Regions from separate parts of the Acetobacter zythi genome, predicted to be linked through region 1. Evidence: riboswitches for the same ligand, from Rfam matches in the RefSeq annotation. Region 1 holds a riboswitch; the other holds the start of a gene.

The links. Region 1 has a riboswitch for cobalamin ahead of AABE20_RS09970 (DUF1636 family protein). Riboswitches for the same ligand answer to the same signal wherever they lie in the genome.
Region 2: another riboswitch for cobalamin. It lies ahead of AABE20_RS05525 (aromatic ring-hydroxylating oxygenase subunit alpha); the one in region 1 lies ahead of AABE20_RS09970 (DUF1636 family protein).

Annotation. Positions count from the first base shown of each region.
Region 1 covers NZ_CAWUEO010000023.1:275,404-281,530, forward strand. The annotation lists gene AABE20_RS09960 (FUSC family protein) at 1-1,485, opposite strand, end outside; gene AABE20_RS09965 (MarR family winged helix-turn-helix transcriptional regulator) at 1,469-1,951, opposite strand; cobalamin riboswitch at 2,123-2,358, shown strand; gene AABE20_RS09970 (DUF1636 family protein) at 2,535-2,975, shown strand; gene cobW (cobalamin biosynthesis protein CobW) at 2,972-4,024, shown strand; gene cobN (cobaltochelatase subunit CobN) at 4,036-6,127, shown strand, end outside.
Region 2 covers NZ_CAWUEO010000010.1:9,877-16,003, forward strand. The annotation lists gene AABE20_RS05500 (NAD-dependent succinate-semialdehyde dehydrogenase) at 1-157, opposite strand, end outside; gene AABE20_RS05505 (alkene reductase) at 174-1,298, opposite strand; gene AABE20_RS05510 (winged helix-turn-helix transcriptional regulator) at 1,414-1,776, shown strand; gene AABE20_RS05515 (hypothetical protein) at 2,034-2,312, opposite strand; gene AABE20_RS05520 (hypothetical protein) at 2,426-2,827, opposite strand; gene AABE20_RS05525 (aromatic ring-hydroxylating oxygenase subunit alpha) at 2,824-3,918, opposite strand; cobalamin riboswitch at 4,246-4,477, opposite strand; gene AABE20_RS05530 (DUF1852 domain-containing protein) at 4,837-5,820, shown strand; gene AABE20_RS05535 (methionine synthase) at 5,848-6,127, shown strand, end outside.

The DNA.
Region 1 (6,127 bases):
CCAGAGCAGGGGGTAGCCATCTATGCGTGGCAGGGCCAGCGCATGGCACAAAAACCCCATGGGAATGGCCAGTATTGTGCCCGCCGCCATCATGGGGCTGGCCTTGGCGGCAGATGGGGTGGTGGATAAAAGGCTGGATGCGGCAACAGTATATATGATCAGCAGTGGGCCAGCACTCCAATGCAGAACATACCACAACATGCCTGCCAGCAGGGCAATAAAGCCCCCACGCACACCGTTACGCAGGGCGGTTGGCCATTCAAGATAAGGCTGGATGTTGGCCTGCGTGCGGTCCGGGCGCAGGCTGGTCAGGTCATGCAGGGCCAGATCCATCTGCACCAGTGCATCGCGCGTGTTGTCCAGCGCGGCCAGTGTGGTGGTGCTGGTGGTCTGGCGGGCAAGCTGTTCCAGTGTTTTTAGCGCGTCATGCAAGCAGGTGGACAGTGGAGTGGCGTTGGTCAGCCAGTCTGGGCGTTCGGTCAGTTCCAGTACCTGACCCAGGGTTTGGGCAACCAGCAGGTGTACGGCGCGCGTTTCCTCCACCCCGGAGGAGAAGGTCAGCCAGTAGGGGTGGTAGCTGACAATCAGCCCTGTCAGGCGGCTTAGGCACAGGCGCAGGTTGCGCACGCGGTTTTGCATATCCGGGTCGTCTGCTGCGGCAAATTCTATGGCGGGGGTCAGGCCGCTCATATTAGCCAGTAGCTTACTGCGACTATCATAGATCGGCTGGCCAAATCCGCGAAAAGCCGCGTTCGCACTTTGGGCTTTCTGTTCCTGTTTTTCCAGCGTGCTGGTCACTGTGGCGTCCAGCGCCTCGGGCGTGGTGCGTTCGCTCTCGGCTTTATGAAACGTTCTGGCGTGCAGAACCGTGTCTCTGAATGCCTGACCGAGTTTGTGCAGAACCGTGCTGGGTTTGCGTGGAGATGTGACCATAAATACACAGGCTGTCACCACAATACCCGTTGTCACCACGGACAGGCGGCTCATGGCGGACAGAAAAATACCATCGGGGTTGGCAAAGGCGGGGGCTGCAATAATAACAATGGTGTACCCGGTCAGCACGGCCGCATACGCGCGAAAAAACCGCAAAAATGTGGCCACCATACAGGCAAGACCCACAAAAACGGACAGCACCGCAAAATACAGAACGGGTGACTGCACAAACACAGCCATGACCCCAACACTAATTGTAGCCCCGATCAGGGTGCCAATAATACGCCAGATACTTTTGGAAACCATGGCCCCAACCGTGGGGTTGGAAACAATAAGCACCGTTGTTGCCGCACTGAGCGGGGACTGAAGCTGAAAAACAAAGGCCAGAAACAGCGCAATGCCAATGGAAAGGAAAACCCGCATGGTATAGCCCGCCGTGGCGACAAAGCCATTCCAGCGTGCATCATCCGCAAAAAATGCGGGCGCAACACGGGTGTTGACCCATTGCAGGAGCGGGCCGGGCCGGGCAGGCAGGTCAGAGCGTGTGGGCATGGTGCGCTTCAAGCAGGGTGGAAAGGGTGTGGGTGAGGGTATCGGCCTGAACGGGGGGGAGGGCACGCCGAATGTCACGCTCCAGTTCGGCGGCAATATTATGGAACAGCCTGCATTGTTCCTGCCCTAAATCTGTCAGGAACAGGCGCTTGGCGCGGCGGTCCTGCGCATCGGGCTGGCGGGTGATGAAGTTTTGTTTTTCCAGCAGGTCCAGAACACGCACCAGTGCCGAGCAGTCTATGTTCATGGTCTGGGCCAGATCGCGCTGGGTGGCGCCTTCTGACAGCATGCGCAGGTAGGCCATGGGGCGCATGACGGCCAGAGTCATGCCATGCGGGCGCAACGCCCGGTCCAGACGGGTGCGCCATAGCGTTGCCAGCCGCATAACCCGGAAGGTCAGCGCCATGCCGGGAAAGTGCGTCTCATCCAGTGCTGCTGTGTTGCGCTGGTCAGTCATGCGGCCCATTAAATTAGTGTCATTATAGTTGATATAAAAACTATATGCGTAAAATAGGACAACCCTCCGTATGGGTCAATCATGTTCCGTACTCCACAGTGCGCGCCTGTTTGGCTTATGCGCCGCAGGTATGGCCCGCCACATGGGCGCATAGCTTGAACCGACACGGTTTTTGTGCGCATCATGCGCGCACTTGATGGTGCCCCCTGATCGGGGGTGAAAAGGGAAGATCGGTGCAAAACCGTCGCTGCCCCCGCAACTGTAAGTACCCATCACGTTCCGCTCAGGCCCTGCCTGAGGGACCGCCACTGGTTCCGCCAAGGAATCGGGAAGGCCCGGAACGGCGCTCTGCTCCAGCCAAACGCCGGGGCAGGTAGGGTACAAGCCAGGAGACCTGCCATCACAAGTCTATAAGGCTGTTCCTTGGGGAATGGCTGCGTTCTGGCGTTGTTTGCTGGCGGGGTGCCCGGCGGGCACGAATGCACCCATTGGTGCGTTTTCTTTGCCATATGCGTGGCAGAGGGCTGGTTGTGACTGCCCCCATGCCTGCCATTGCTCCGCCATATGGAAGAATGGCCTGTTGGAAAGACGCATGACCGCGGAACACGCCTCGCTTTCTCCTTCCGATAATCCGGCACATGCCGGGCCACCTGTGCTGCATGTGTGCGTTACGTGCAGGCGCGGTGGGCCTGCCATGGACTGCCCGCCGGGTGCGCAACTGCTCGAACGCCTGCAAAACCTGCTGGATGCGGAGCGGCTGGCAGACCTGGCGCCATCGGCCACGCTGCGGCCAGTGGCCTGTCTGGCCGCGTGTGACCGTGGGTGTACAGCGGCCATTGCCATGCCCGAGCGCTGGACGTGGCTGCTTGGCCATCTTGGGGAGGAAAAAGCAGAGGATATTCTGGCTTTTGCCCGCCTGTACGCGGCTTCCGCCAAAGGGACCGTCATGCCATCGCGCCGCCCTGCATCGCTGGCCAATATGGTGCTGGGGCGTGTGCCCGCAACGCTTTACAATGAACAGGAAAAACCATGACCGCAGCCAGAACACGTGTGCCCGTAACCATTATTACCGGTTTTTTGGGGGCTGGAAAAACCACCCTGCTCCGGCATCTGCTCAGCCGCGCGCAGGGGCACCGCATTGCCGTGGTGGTCAACGAATTCGGCTCCCTCGGGATTGATGGCGAAATCCTGCGTGGTTGCGGGGTGGAGGGCTGCCGCGAGGAAGATATTGTCGAACTGACTAATGGCTGCCTGTGCTGCACCGTGGCGGATGACTTTTTGCCCACCATGGAAGCCCTGCTGGACCGGGCCGACCCACCCGAGCATGTGGTGATCGAAACATCAGGTCTGGCCCTGCCCAAGCCCCTGCTCAAGGCTTTTGGCTGGCCCACGGTGCGTAACCGCATGACCGTGGATGGTGTTGTGGCCGTGGTGGATGCACCCGCCGTGGCCGCCGGGCGCTTTGCGGATGACCCGCAGGCGGTGGAAGCACAGCGGGCGGAGGATCCCTCCTTGGACCATGACAACCCGTTGGCCGAAGTGTTTGAAGACCAGATTAACGCTGCCGATCTGGTGGTGCTGAACAAGACGGACCTGCTGGATGCAGCACAGCTGGCTGCTGTTGAGCAGGATATTCGCGACCATGCGCCCCGGCCCATACAGATCGTGCGGGCAATGGAAGGCAAGGTGGACCCCGCCGTGCTGCTGGGTATTGGGGCTGCGGCCGAGAGTGATCTTGCCGCCCGTCCCTCTCACCACGATGCGGAGGATGGTGAGCACGAACATGATGATTTTGAAAGTTTTGTGGTGGTCGTGCCCGAACAGCAGACGGTGGATGAGTTCCTGACCACCTTGCAAAACACCGCACGCAGCTTTGACGTGTTGCGTATGAAGGGGTTTGCCGCCGTGGCGGGCAAACCCATGCGGCTGGCGGTGCAGGGGGTGGGGAGCCGCTTCAGGCACGAATTTGACCGGCCTTTGGCCACCACCGAAGAACGCACGGGTCGCATTGTGGTCATTGGGCAGAAAGGTCTGGATGCGACCGCCATTGCCACTGCCCTTGCTGGCCATCTGGCCACGTAAGGGGGGCGGGCATGCACCTTCTGGTCCGCGAAAACCGGACGCTGGATGAACAGGACACCGCCGAAGATCTGGGGTTGCCCGGTGCGGATATTGTTGTCCTGTCCTTTACAGAGAGTGATCTGCTGGGGCTGCGCCATGCGGAGCAGCAGATACGCGGCAAAGAAGGGCATGCCTCCCTGCCTTCCGTGCAGGTCACAAACCTTGCGCGCCTGCGGCACCCCATGTCGATTGACCTGTATGTGGAAAGCACGTTGCAGGGGGCCAGATGTGTGGTGGTGCGCCTGCTGGGTGGGGTGGATTACTGGCGATATGGTGCGGAGGAACTGGCTGCATGGGCGCGTGAGCAGCAGGTGCCCGTGGTGTTTTTGCCCGGTCATACCGGGTGTGGCGGTGCAGGGCAGTCCGTAGGAGCAGAGGCGGATGACACCCGTCTGGAGGACTTGTCGTACGGTGTGCAGGCAGCACAACGCCAGCGCCTGAACGGTTTTTTTGCTTATGGCGGGCCAAACAACATGGCCGCCGCCCTACGCCTTATGGCAACCCTTGCCAATGGTGGGGAGGAGGATGGCGCACAGCCCGAGCCTCTGCCTGCATGGGGTGTTTACCGCACCTACCCCGCGCAGCAGGGGAGGGGGGACTATTCGGCAGTTCTGGTCTTTTACCGTGCGCATCTTCAGGCATCGGACATGGCCGGGCTGGAACGGCTGGCCGAGGTTCTGGCCGGGCAGGGGTGCCGCGTGGCGTTGCTGTTTGTCACATCTCTTAAGGATAAAACCGTAGCGGAGGGCGTGGCCGGGTATCTGCGCCGCGCACAGCCCGATGTGGTGTTGAACGCCACCTGTTTTTCCGCACGGGGTGGGCAGGGGTTTTCCGCGCTGGATGGGGCGGATGCGCCCGTGTTGCAGGTTTTGCAGCCCGGTAGCACGCAGGCTTTGTGGGCCGGTAGTGCACGCGGGCTGGGGCGCTCGGACCTTGCCATGCAGGTGGTATTGCCCGAACTGGATGGCACAATTGCGACATTCCCCATTTCCTTCCGTCAGGAGGAAGCACCGGGGCTACCAGCGCGACGTGTGGCGTATGAGGCGGGTATTGCCATGGTGGCGGCACGCGCCATGGGCTGGGCACGGCTGCGTAAAAAACCTGTAGAGCAAAAGCAGGTTGGCATTGTGCTCTCGGATTACCCCGGTGCGGGGCTGGAGCACACACGTGCGCATGTGGCCCACGCAGTCGGTCTGGACGGGTTTGCCAGCCTGCACAACATTGTGCAGCACATGCAAAAACAGGGGTATTGGGCAGGCGGGCAGCCGGTGCCAACAGCACAGGACCTGACCCGCCTTATGGCCCACCAGCCCGCGCAGGTGGTGTTGTCTGTTGCCGAATATCAAAAGCTGAGTGCAGGGCTGGATACGGATTTTATGGCGTCCGTTACAAAAGCATGGGGCCAGCCCGAGCAGGATGGCGCGGTAAAGGAGGGGGCCTTCCACCTGCGTTTTGCAACGCTCGGCCACATAACCCTTGCCGTACAGCCGGACCGGGGAAAGGCGGCTGAGCGTAAAGCGACCTACCATGACCCGGATATACCGCCATGCCACGCCTATGTGGCGTTTTACCTGTGGTTGCGTAATGTTAAAAAACTGGACGCACTGGTGCATCTGGGTACGCATGGCACGCTGGAATGGCTACCGGGCAAGGCAACGGCTCTTTCCCCCAACTGTGCGCCTGCGGTGCTTACGGGGGGCATGCCGGTTATTTACCCCTTTATTGTCAACAATCCGGGGGAGGCCGCCGCTGCCCGCAGGCGTTTGGGCGCTGTAACCATCGGGCATATGACGCCCCCTGTCATGCAGACCACCCTGTCGGGCGATATGCACGAGCTTGAACGCCTGATTGATGAATATGCGGAGGCCGATGGGCTGGACCCCCGCCGGGGCGCCCTGTTGCGGGCGGATATTCTGGCCCGTGCCACCCGCACGGGTGTTCTGGCCGAAAGCGGTGTCCGGGCGGGTGAGTTGGACGAAACCGAGGCTCTGGCCCGGCTGGATGCGTATTTGTGCGATGTCAAGGATCTGCAAATCCGTGATGGCCTGCATGTTTTTGGCAAAA
Region 2 (6,127 bases), on a different contig from region 1:
TGACGACCTTACGCTCGGCGATGTCGCATTTTTTCCAGTCGGTCTTCCACACATGGTCCGCGCGATCGACAATCGCCTTCATCTGCGCGGCGGTATGTAGTTCAAACGTGCGTTCCACGGTTTCCGTGGTCGGGTTGAGGGTTTGGTAAAAACTCATTGGTCTGTTTCCCTGTTTATTGATTATGGAACGGGTAGTCGGTGTAGCCATGCGCGCCGCCGCCATACATCGTCGCCGGGTCCAGCGAGTTGAACGGCCAGCCGTGTTCCAGCCGCGCAGGCAGGTCCGGATTGGCGATAAACTTCCGGCCAAAGCCGATCATGTCCGCCCATCCATGTGCCAGCACATGCTGGGCTTTGTGCAGGTCGTAACGGCCCGCGCACAGGATGCGGCCGTCGAAGATGTCGCGCACACTGGCTCGGAAGGTGTCCGGCATTTCCGGCGCATTATCCCAGTCGGCTTCGGCGAGCGAGACATAGGCGATGCCCGCATCCGCCAGCACGCGCACGGCCTGCGTGTAGGTCTCCGCCGGATTGTCCTCCAGCAGGCCAAGATAGACACGCTCTTCCGTGGTCGTGCCGAACAGTGGGGAAAATCGCACGCCCAGCCTGTCGGGCGTAACCACGGCGGAGACGGCTTCGACCACCTCGCGCAGGAAGCGCAGGCGGTTGGACAGGCTGCCGCCATAAGCATCGGTACGGAAATTGGCGCGTTCGGATAGGAACTGGTTGATCAGGTAACCATTGGCGGCGTGAATCTCCACACCATCAAACCCGGCGGACAGTGCATTGCGTGCCGCCTGTGCATACATCTCCACCAGTTCATGGATTTCGGGAATGGAAAGTGCGCGCGGCATGTCGGGTGGGACCAGCTTTCCCGTGCCCGGTCCCGTGGGGATGAACACGTTCACGCCTGTTGCCGCAACCGCCGACGGGGCGATCGGCGCCTCATGACTAGGTTGCAAAGCGCGGTGGGACACGCGGCCGACATGCCACAACTGTGCAAAGATGGGCTGCCGCTTTGCGTGTACCGCATTGGTGACCAGTTTCCAGCCCGCGACCTGTTCAGGGGAGTAGATGCCCGGTGTCCAGGCATAGCCCTGTCCGCGGGGTTCGATCTGCGTGCCCTCGGTAATCAGGAACCCCGCCTGTGTGCGCTGCGCGTAATATTCGGCCATCAGCGTGTTGGTGATGTCCCCGGGTTGCGTGCTGCGGCAGCGTGTCAGGGGTGGCAGGAAGATCCGGTTTTCAAGGGACAAATCGCCCAGCCGCACAGGATCGAATAAAGAAGACGAAGACATGATCAACCTTGTTCACAAATGCAGGACATCCGTCCGGCCCGCGTGTAAACATTGACCCACCCTCTGGTGTGCGCAAGAACGCACATAAACCGCCACTAGTGTCAGGAATGATACCATGCCCCGCATTCGTCACACCACGCTGGCCTGTAGCCCCGGCTGCACGGTGGAAGCCACGCTCGAACTGTTTGGGGGCAAGTGGAAGGCGTTGATTCTGTATCACCTGTTCGAGGACGGGGTGCTGCGGTTTGGCGAACTGCGCCGCCGCCTGCCCAATGTCACACAGCGGATGCTGACCAACCAGTTGCGCGAACTCGAGGCAGACGGCCTGGTGTCACGCACCGTCTTCCCCGAGGTACCACCGCATGTGGAATACGCCCTGACCGATCTGGGCAAAACCCTGAAACCAGTTATTCAGGCACTCAAAACATGGGGAGATCGGTATGCGCATTCTCTCCAGCGGAACAAAGCTGGTGATTGAGATTGACCGCTAAGCATTATGGACAATTCCTGCAGCAACATACCTGTCAGTATAGCAGAAGCAGAGCGGACGGGCAGCAGTCGCCTCATTGCAGACGTGTTCGCATGAATGCAGTCATCCCGTAAGCGGACATTGTTTCATGAGTGATCGGCTAGTTTCAGTCCCGATGACATCGCATAATTTTTTGATTCTAAATTCGAGGCCACCATTCAAATGGCCTATGTTAGCTTTCCCTCTTCAGATCCTATGCCACTTCATCAAAGGTTTTCACCAGACATCAATTTCCGATGCACGATGCGTCCTCGACTGGTAAGGCGAGCGGCAGCACTGCCCCAGCGTGCGGAAAACCCGGCCGCGACATATCCCATCAATATCAATGATCCACGGATGGCGCCGCGATCCGCTCTGGGAATGCCATATTCACCATTTATCGGTAGAGAGAGAATAAAACGGCACTGTTCTTTTGTGAGATCTTTCGCAGCCAGATAGGACCTGGCCGCCCCGTTCTGGATGGGGAAATCCATAACATTACTCATGACCTGTCTCCTCTGGCTCAAACTCTTCAGGAAATCATAGTTTCAGCTTGCATCCACTGACTGACGTCGACCCTCTCGCCCTGAAACAAAGGAGAAGGGCGTAACAAGGAAAATCATGAAAATATTGATACAACTTGCACACGACAATACAGATCCATCGCAGCTTTCTGTGCACCAATCAGATTCTGAACCGCTATATAGGTTTGCACGTAACTTGCTTCCTGCACATGCGCTGGCCTGTCAGTCAGCGCCATCGCCATTTCTATCGCTGTGTCGAGAAGCGGCCTGAAATGTGCTTCCAGATAGTCACCACGCATCTGATGGTCTGTTGGTAGATTGGAAACAGTCATCTGGAAAAGATCATAGCCATTCTGCTGCAATTGTTCTTCTTCAGGTAAAACTGCATCTGTCCCCAGTAAAGAAATGACACAGGTTCGATCAGGCGCCAGAAGAATGATCTTTTCCAGCAAAGGATGAAAAGCGTGGGAAGGTGGTGCTATAAAAGGCAATCTCATAGTGCTGCCTTTTCTGCGCTTTCCGGTGCCTGACCACATCGCCTGAGCAGATTGCGAAGTTGATTGATAACAGGAAAGACTTCCCGATTGTGATCTCCACCGAGGTCTTTCCATGCCGCCTGTTCCAGCTCGACAATCTCGCGATCTTCAAAGAAGACGCGCTCCGTGAATGCGACCAGTATTGGCCAGGCAAGATCCAGTAAAAAAGGCACTTTCAATCGTTTGATCGACAACAGACCGAAAACACGGTTGGTCATTTGCTCACGGTCCTGTGGCACATACGAGATCCACAACTCCATCACGGGTTCCTCAATCCCCTGCGTTTCAATACGCAGGCTCTGATAGGGATAGTGTGTCCTGATGGTCATGACGTCCCGATAGGCAAAATCCCGACCATCACGGCGTCTCTGGCCGTAGATCAGCGCCTCACTCAAAGGCTGTTTGCCGCCGGTTCGTGCAAAGGTGTAGCGGGCTTCAACAAAATCATCACCGTGGTCCATTCCCAGAAACCGCGGCTTCATTTTTCCGACCAACCGACTGTGCAGGACCTGGTGATTCATATCCATCAGGTTTTCATGCATGAAACTGTAATGACAGTTCACCATCTGCCCGAAACGTCGCGTGCGATAACGCGTATCTCTCACCCTTGGAAAGTCAGGGAGCGGGACAATCTCTGCAAGAGACTGATCCCCCATGAAAACAAAAATAAGCCCGTCTTTTTCGCGACAGGCCCAACTTTTGAGACGCAGACATTGCGCTTCGGCAGAAACATTGGGCGAAACACATTGGCCGTCCCGATTATATCTCAGACCATGAGCGGGACAGCTTATCTGGTCACCACAAACCTTTCCTTTGCCAAGCAGAACCTGCCGATGGGCGCACAGGCCATCTAGCGCATAAGGAACGCCGCTTTTAGGACGTACGATGACGATATGCTGTCCTGCAAACCGGACATCGATTGCCTTTTCCCCTCCCAATTCACGGGACCAGGCGACAGGATACCAGAAATCCGGGTTGGTTCTGACACGTCTTAAATCAATCTGTACCGCGCACGCTGAATGGTCTGAAATTTGGTGGAGCTCGTTTTCCATTACCTCGACACTTCAACTGGCTCAGCGCAAAGGAAACAACGCAACCCAAGTCATGGAGCGTTATGTCGTCTCTCGCATTTTGTCTGAGCAGGTATAACTCGTTATCAATTACCGGACAGAATGCGTCAGTGTCCGCCGGCTGAACCGAAAGTTTCTAACGGATCAATGCTGTCAGCAGCACAAAAGCGTTGTCCATATATCGGTCAGGAATAACAGAGCAGAAGACCGTGTCCGGACAAGAGGCCACCGCCTGATTCATCAGGAACGACCGCGGCATAAGGCAGACAGGCATATATTCTCTCCTCCCTTCGGTCATCCCGCCCGACGGTTGGTGGCTGAGCAATGGCAGGTCTCCTGGCTCACGGATCATGGCCAACCGGTTCCAACCTTCCCGTTCCTATGAGAACAGTGGTTCACGTTCAAAGTGAACGAACCAGTGACATACCGCCTACAGTTGCGGGAGCAGCCTCCGACTTTGCTTCTGGCCGAATGTCTGACCAGAACATAACGGAGTTCCCTATTAACCCGCTCGCGCGGGACCATTGAAGCGTTTGCCTTTGCACCATGCCGCCAAACGCATCCAGAGTGCAAGCTGGAACATCATGGAGCGGCGGAAGGCAGATATCAGTTTTTCGTATGTAGACCATGCGTCTGATTGACCTGATTTCCCGAAGACAAACAGTGCGCTGATCAGTTTCCGGTGTCGTTCTTTCCGGGGACAACGCCGCCACATTTTACCATGAACAAAATTGATGTGTTTATGAAATCAAATCATTTCTACTCACGGATACGTTCAGGCATAAAGCTGCGATGACGATGACCACCACCGCCTGAGAGAGGCAGAAGCCAAACTGGGGATGCCATGCATCACCATTGTCCTCATTCTGGATTGGGGTGGAAAAGGGACACAGGACCACAATGATTCAGGACTCGACATTCAGTATCCATAGGCTCCGCTTCGATGAGAACTATCATCCTTCTGACAGGACGCGCCTTACGACCAATTTTGCCAATCTGGCGAGAGGGGAAAGCCGTCAGGAAAACCTGCGCAACGTGCTGCGCATGATCGACAACCGGTTCAATGATCTGGCGCACTGGGATAATGCCAACAGAGATCGCTACACTCTTGAACTTGAAATCGTTTCTGTCGAGATGGATCTCGCCTTTTCTGGCAAAAGCGGCAGCTTTCCTCTGATCGAAGTCCTCTACACAACAATTGTTGATAAAAACGCCAACAAACGGATAGAGGGCCTCGCCGGGAACAGTTTTTCCTCGTATGTGCGGGATTACGACTTCAGCGTGTTGTTACCGGCTTACAATAAAGAGAAAGCCGAATTCAGTGTCCCCCATAACTATGGGGACTTACATGGAAATCTCTTTAAAAGCGTTATGAACTCGTCTGCTTACAAGCAGAATTTCAAAAAACCGCCAGTCATCTGCCTCAGTGTTTCGACCAATCGTACCTATCATCGGACGGAAAATCAGCATCCTGTTCTCGGCGTTGAATATGAGCAGCGAGAATTTTCCCTGACAGACCAGTATTTTCAAAAAATGGGTATGCAGGTTCGTTATTTCATGCCGCGCAATAGTGCTGCACCGTTGGCCTTCTATTTTTTTGGCGATCTGCTGTCTGACTATTCTGCCCTTGAACTGATCAGCACCATCAGCGTGATGGAATCTTTTCAGAAGGTCTACCGTCCTGAAATTTACAATGCCAATTCTGCGGCGGCTGACTGTTATCAGCCAAGCCTGAATCATCAGGATTATTCAAACACCCGAATTGTCTACGACCGGGAAGAGCGGAGCCAACTGGCAACCGCTCAGGGAAAATATACGGAAGAAAATTTCATCTGGCCATATCACGATATCCTCGAACAGTGGTCTGCCAGTGACGCCGGCTGATCCATCAGAAAGACAAGGTCATCTCTCATGAAAACACTGCTCCCCACCTCAACGGCTGGTAGTCTGCCCAAACCCTCATGGCTCGCACAGCCTGAGACCCTGTGGTCGCCCTGGAAATTGCACGGAGAGGAACTGGTCGAAGGCAAACAGGATGCGCTACGCCTGACACTGGACGATCAGGACCGCGCTGGGATCGATATCGTCAGTGACGGTGAACAAACGCGTCAGCATTTCGTCACGACGTTCATTGAACATCTCAATGGTGTAGATTTCGAGAATCGCCAGACGGTCAAAATTCGCAACCGCT